One region of the Kitasatospora sp. NPDC034035 genome, then DNA from elsewhere that is predicted to be linked to it. Evidence: predicted binding sites of a transcription regulator. Region 1 holds the regulator's gene; the other holds the start of a gene.
The links. The regulator HspR, encoded in region 1, represses chaperone genes until heat shock. The targets are predictions, from matches to a motif close to TTGAGNNNNNNNNNCTCAA.
Positions count from the first base shown of each region.

Region 2: lon (endopeptidase La) is a predicted target of HspR. The motif match lies at 1,547-1,565, and genes of this name have one in related genera.

Region 1 is NZ_JBVISA010000002.1:22,918-26,322, reverse strand. It holds gene ACZ52J_RS02875 (helix-turn-helix domain-containing protein) at 1-950, opposite strand, end outside; gene ACZ52J_RS02870 (heat shock protein transcriptional repressor HspR) at 1,162-1,692, opposite strand; gene dnaJ (molecular chaperone DnaJ) at 1,700-2,860, opposite strand; gene grpE (nucleotide exchange factor GrpE) at 3,084-3,405, opposite strand, start outside.
Region 2 is NZ_JBVISA010000006.1:151,601-155,005, forward strand. It holds gene ACZ52J_RS10980 (rhomboid-like protein) at 535-1,320, shown strand; gene lon (endopeptidase La) at 1,588-3,405, shown strand, end outside.

The DNA.
Region 1 (3,405 bases):
TGGAAGAGTGAGTCGACGTTGTGCTCCTCTCTCATCTCCGCGATGTGCCGCGCGAGCGTGCGCTCGCTGATGCCGAGCCTCCGTGCGATGGCCCGGTGGTTGGTGCCGGCCAGCATGAGGTCGATGATGGTCTGCCGGAGCCTGGACACCACCTGGTGCGGGACGGCCCGATTGCCGTCGAATTCCAGGGCTCTGCCCCAGCTCCGTTCGAAGACCTCCTCGATCAGGAAGCTGATGACGGCCGGATCGTGGACGAAGGCGGCCGCGCTGTAGTCGGCGGCGACCGGGATGACGGCCACGCGGCGATCCACGATGATCAGCCGGGCGTACGGTTCGTCCAGCGTCCGGAACTGCCACCCTTCTGCCGTCAATTGCGCCACGTAGTCACGTGTTGGCTGGTGGTAGCGGGTGCTCGCGTGGTAAATCGTCCGCATCGAGGCGCCGTGGCGGAGGATTTCCAGGTCTCGTTCCAGAAACGAGGTGAGCATTTCGGCGGGCCTTGGTCCACCGGGCTGCATGGAAAGTCCTTCCAGGACCCCCGGGGCTGCCGACTGTTGGAGCCTCTGATTAATCAGAGCCTTTCCGTGGACATATTCGACCGAGCCGCCGGTGGTGTCCGGGGCGTGGAATGCCTCGGAGAGGTCGCTGAGATCGGCCGGCAGGGAAACTGCTTTTGACAGCAAATCGAGTGCTTGTCGTTGCCATGCCGAACTCAGGCTGCTCGCGAGTTGTGCCGGATCGGCAGCCAGCAGTGCTCCGGGTTCTTCGCTGTCGGGTATGAGTAGCCCGAGATCAAGCAGCTCTTCGAGAGCGGGGCTTCCGGCAGCCGGGCCGGCATCCGGAGTGATACGACCGTTTTCATTCACGGCCTGCAGGTAGAGCTTCCGGGCGTCCTCGGACAGGATCCGTGATGCGGCAGGTCCCGTCCCTGCGTGCTCTTGCCCACTCATCTTCGGCTCCTAGTGCTGACCGTCACGTAGTCAACGCGATTGTCGTCTGCTGTGGCAAGGATCTTAGGTGGCGGTGATGAGTCGACTGACGAGACGCCTTGCCACAGGTAGATCGACGACTTCTGCCTAGGACAGAACTCTCTCACTGCAAAAGTGCCGCCGGCACCCCCCGAACAGGAGGGGGCCGGCGGCGGTGTCTGTGCGGCCGTGGTCAGCGCTTGGGGCGCCAGACGACGAGGGCGCTGGACTGCGGCGTGGGGGGCTGGTACGGGACGAGGTCGCGGCGGTAGGAGGCGTGGACGGCGGCCTCGCGTTGCTGGAGGGCGGCGGCGGCGCCTTCCAGGGAGTCGGCGAGTTCCGCGACGCGGGACCGGAGGGCGGTGACCTGGTTCTCCAGCTCGATGATCCGCTTGATGCCCGCCAGGTTGATGCCCTCGTCCTGGGAGAGCCGCTGGACCTCGCGCAGTTGCTGGATGTCGCGGGAGGAGTAGCGGCGGCCGCGGCCCGCGGTGCGGTCGGGGCAGACCAGGCCGAGACGGTCGTACTGGCGCAGGGTCTGCGGGTGCAGGCCGGACAGTTCGGCGGCCACGGAGATGACGTACACCGGAGTGTCCTCGGTGAGGACGTACGGCGGAGGGGCCGAGGGGGCCCGGCGGGGGCGGCGGTTGCCGTTGCCGGGCAGGCCTTCGCCGATGCCGGGGCCGATCGGGGTGTCGGGGTTGATCGGATTCATCGGGGACATCTGGTCGTCACGCTCCCTTCGCCGCCCGGAAGAGGGCTGCTCGCGGATCGTCGGAGGCGGTGGCCTCGCGGTACTGCTCCAGGGCGTTCAGCGCGTCGCCGGTGACGTGCTGCGGCACCACGACCTCGACGGTGACGAGGAGGTCGCCGCGGGTGCCGTCCTTGCGGGTGGCGCCCTTGCCGCGGGCACGCATGGTGAGGCCGTTGGCGCTGCCCGGGGGCAGCTTGAGCTTCACGGCGGGGCCGCCGAGGGTGGGTACCTCGATGGTGGCGCCGAGGGCCGCCTCGGGGAAGGTGACCGGGACGGTGACGGTGAGGTTGTCGCCCTTGCGGCCGAAGACCGGGTGCGGGTCGACGTGCACGGTGACGTAGAGGTCGCCGGGCTGGCCGCCGCGTTCGCCCTGGGCGCCCTTGCCCTTGAGCCGGATGCGCTGGTCGGCCTGGACGCCGGCCGGGATGCGCACCTGCATGGTGCGGGCGGAGGTGGCCCGGCCGCTGCCGTGGCAGTCGGTGCACGGGTCGTCGACGATCATGCCCCGACCGCGGCAGTCCTTGCACGGCTCGGAGAGCGCGAAGGCGCCCTGGCCGCGGCTGACGGTGCCCGCGCCGACGCAGGTGGGGCAGACCCGCGGGGTGGTGCCGGACTTGGCGCCGGTGCCGTTGCAGGTGCGACAGGGGGCCTGGCTGGTCATCCGCAGCGGGACGGTCGCGCCGTCGACCGCTTCCTCGAAGGAGAGCGTCACCTCGGTCTCGACGTCGGCGCCGCGCCGGGGCTGGGCCTGCCGGGTGCCGCCGCGGTTGAAGAGGCCGCCGAAGACGTCGCCGAGCCCGCCGCTGCCGCCGGCGTTCTGGTTGCCGCTGAAGAGGTCGCCGAAGTCGAAGCTGTAGCTGCCGGCACCGCCGGGTCCGCCGCCGGACCGGAAGCCGCCGTTGGCGAAGAGGCTGCGGGCCTCGTCGTACTCCTTGCGGCGCTTCTCGTCGGAGAGGACGTCGTACGCCTCGGAGATGTCCTTGAACCGCTCCTCGGCCTTGGCGTCACCCGTGTTGGCGTCGGGGTGGAACTCGCGCGCGAGTTTGCGGTAGGTCTTCTTGATCTCGGTGGCGGTGGCGTCCTTGGGCACGCCGAGGACCTTGTAGTAGTCCTTCTCGACATAGTCCTTGCCACTCATGCGTCCACCTCGCTTCGCTCGGCAGCCGCTGAGCGGTACACGCGCCCCTTAACGGTTCGCTCGCTGCGCTCGCTCACGGCTCCCGTCACCTCCCGATGTCCATCGTCACTGTGCTGTCAACAGCAAGGGAACGCAACGCCGTTGACAGCGCGCTGCGGAGCCGGCCGCCGTTCTGGCCGGCGTACGACTCCGCAGCGCACTGGTTGTCAGCTGTCACAGGTTGTCAGCTGTCCGAGCCACCGTCGGACTCGTCCGCGTCGCCGGACTTCGCGTCGGCGTCGCCGACGGTCTGGGTGCCCGGCTGGGGCTCCGCGACGGCGACCATCGCCGGGCGGATGATCCGCTCACCGATGCGGTAGCCGGGCTGGAGGATCTGCACGCAGGTGTCCTCGGTGACGTCCGAGGAGTAGCTGTGCATCAGCGCCTCGTGCATGGTCGGGTCGAAGGGCTCGCCCTCCTTGCCGAACTGCTGCAGGCCCAGCTTGGCGACGACCGTCTCCAGGGACTCGGCGACGGACTTGAAGCCGCCCGTGACCTCGCCGTGC
Region 2 (3,405 bases), on a different contig from region 1:
CCGGCCACCTGTGGGGATGGCGGGGCTCCGCTCGTAGTCTTGTTCCGTCGTGGACTGTGCCGGGTCCGCCGTCCCGTTGCGTGATCGGGAGGCGAGGACGGATTTGTCGGCCGCCCACTTCTCCCGCGCACTTCGCAGCGTACGGACAGCGGATGCTTTCCGGCAGGTGGACCGGACGTTTCCGGCCCGTGGGCCGGCCGTTCCGGCCGCCCGCGGACCCACTGCACGAGTGGGCACGGGCCGATACCTTACCCGGCGATTTTTCACTGCGTAACGGTACGTATGCAGTCGAGTTGACATCAAGTCGCCGGTCAGAGGCCCTACTGACGCGTTAATCGGGAGAAGGTCTGGACCAATGCCTGGAATCCGGCACTCCGCTGCGGCGACGGTCTTCACCGGCTTTTCCCAGGTGCCTCCCAGAACCTCGACGTACCGTGGGCACGACAACACCCGACCGGGCGGAATCCGTGGTGCGCGCCGGTACGTTGGGCACCGGGCGGGAGCCGGTGGCTGCGGGTGTGGAGCGGAGGCGGCATGGCGGGACTGCGGCAGGGTGCCGACGGGCGCGTGCCCGCGGGAGCGCCGTACGGAATGCTCCGGCACGGCCTGCGCGCCGGCGCCGTCCAATGGCTGCTGGACCGCGTTCCCACGCCCCGGCGCAACCCCTTCACGCTCGGATACCTCGCGGTCGTGGGCGCCACCACGACCTTCGCGAAATTCGCCGATCCGGAACTCGTGCAGCGACTGCAGGAAGCTTCCAGCTCGGACGGCCACAACCTGCTGCAGCACCCTTTGCGTGCCCTGGTCCTGAGTGGTTTCTGGGTGGCCGGCGAGGTGTGGATGCCCTATCTCTGGGGATTCGCGTTCACCCTCGCGCCACTGGAGCGCAAGGTCGGGTCCGCCCGGGCGGCGGCGGTCTTCGCGGTCGGCCACGTCGCGGCCACCCTGCTCTCCCAGGGCGTGGTGATCATCGCGGTGGAGACCGGGCGGATGGCGCCCGAGGTGATGGACCACCTGGACATCGGGGTCAGCTACGGCGTGCTCGCCTGCCTGGGCGCGGTGGCCGGGCTGCTCTCCTGGCGCGGGCGGCTGCTCGCGCTGGGCGGCGCCGGGCTGATGATCGCCGAGCAGATCGCCTCCGACAAGGACGTCGTCACCGCGGTGGGGCACCCGGCGGCGGTACTCACCGGGGTGGCGCTGTGGCGCTGGCTGCGCCGCACCGAGCGGCGCCCGCCCCGGCTCCGTCCGGCCGCGGCGACGGTCGGCGGCGCCGTGCCCGCGCCCGCGCGCGGCGGGGCCCCCGTGCGGGCCGTGCGCTGAGGTCCGCGCGCCGAAGTCCACTCCGGGCTCCGCGGGCTCCGCGGGTTTCTCCGGGCTCTCCGTGCTTGACGCTCCCTTCGCGTGCCGAGGGTTTCCCAGGAATCACTCAGCGCTCTTTTCACGTTCTTTTGACGGCCCGCCCGCGGCCCCGTCCGCGGGCCTTCCCGGCCGGATCGTGTTCGCTCACGGCGAACGAAGTCCGGGGAACATCCGGCGCCCGCCAGGCCTTAGTCAGGTCGACTCAACTTCACTGACTGGGGAGAGATCATGGCATCGACGTCCACTCCGCTCACCCTGCCCGTGCTGCCGCTGGACGACGAGGTCGTCCTGCCGGGCATGGTCGTCCCGCTGGACCTGAAGGACACCGAGGTCCGCGCAGCGGTCGAGGCCGCCCGGGCCGCGGCCGCCGGCGGCACCAAGCCACAGGTCCTGCTGGTCCCGCGGGTGGACGGCTCGTACGCGGCGGTCGGCACGCTGGCCACCGTGGAACAGGTCGGCCGGCTGGCCGATGGCCCGGGCACGATCGGGCAGCCTGCCGCGCTGGTGCGCGCCGTGCGCCGGGTCCGGATCGGCGTCGGCACCACCGGCCCCGGCGCCGCCCTCTGGGTGGAGACCACGCCGTTCCGGGAGTCCTCGGTGGGCACCCCGGTGGCCGGCCGGGCCGCCGAGCTGGTCAAGGAGTACAAGGCGCTGTCCACCCAGTGGCTGCGCAAGCGCGGCGCCTGGCAGATCGTGGACCGGGTGGCGCAGATCGAGGGCGTCGGCGAACTCGCCGACAACATCGGCTACGCGTCCTTCGCCACCGCCGAGCAGAAGCTCAAGGTGCTGCTGGAGGCCGACCAGGTCGCCCGCCTGGAGTACGCGCTGACCCTGCTGCGCGACCACCTCGCCGAGGAGGAGGTCAACGACACCATCCGCAAGGACGTCGAGGAGGGCGTGGCCAAGCAGCAGAAGGAGTTCCTGCTCCGCCGCCAGCTGGACGCCGTCCGCAAGGAGCTGGCCGAGCTGAACGGCGAAGCGGCCGACGAGGAGGGCGACTACCGCGCCCGGGTCGAGGCCGCCGACCTGCCCGAGAAGGTCCGCGAGGCCGCGCTCAAGGAGGTCGACAAGCTGGAGCGCGCGTCCGACCAGTCCCCCGAGGGCTCCTGGATCCGCACCTGGCTGGACACCGTCCTGGAGCTGCCCTGGAACGAGCGCACCGAGGACGCGTACGACATCGCCGGCGCCCGCGCCGTGCTCGACGCCGACCACGCCGGCCTGGCCGACGTGAAGGAGCGCATCGTCGAGTACCTGGCCGTCCGCAAGCGGCGGTCCGACCAGGGGCTCGGCCTGATCGGCGGCCGGCGAGGGGGCGCGGTGCTGGCCCTGGTCGGCCCGCCCGGCGTCGGCAAGACCTCGCTCGGTGAGAGCGTGGCCCGGGCCATGGGCCGGAAGTTCGTCCGGGTGGCGCTCGGCGGCGTCCGGGACGAGGCCGAGATCCGCGGCCACCGGCGCACCTACGTCGGCGCCCTGCCCGGCCGCCTGGTGCGGGCGATCAAGGAGGCCGGCTCGATGAACCCGGTCGTCCTGCTCGACGAGATCGACAAGGTCGGCTCCGACTACCGCGGCGACCCGGCCGCCGCCCTGCTGGAGGTGCTGGACCCGGCGCAGAACCACACCTTCCGGGACCACTACCTGGAGGTCGAGCTCGACCTCTCCGACGTCGTCTTCCTCGCCACCGCCAACGTGCTGGAAGCCATCCCCGAGCCGCTGCTCGACCGGATGGAGCTGGTCCGGCTGGACGGCTACACCGAGGACGAGAAGGTCGTCATCGCCCGCGACCACCTGCTCCCGCGCCAGCTGGAGAAGGCCGGCCTCGGCGGCGAGCAGGTCAGCGTGGACGAGACCGCGCTGCGCAAGCTCGCCGGGGAGTACACCCGCGAGGCCGGCGTCCGGACCCTGGAGCGCTCGATCGCCCGGGTGCTGCGCAAGATCGCCGCACAGGCCGAGCTGGGCGAGCGCGAGCTGCCCGCCACGGTCGGCGCCGCGGACCTGCGCGCCCTGATCGGACGCCCGCACCACGTGCCGGAGTCCGCCCAGGAACCG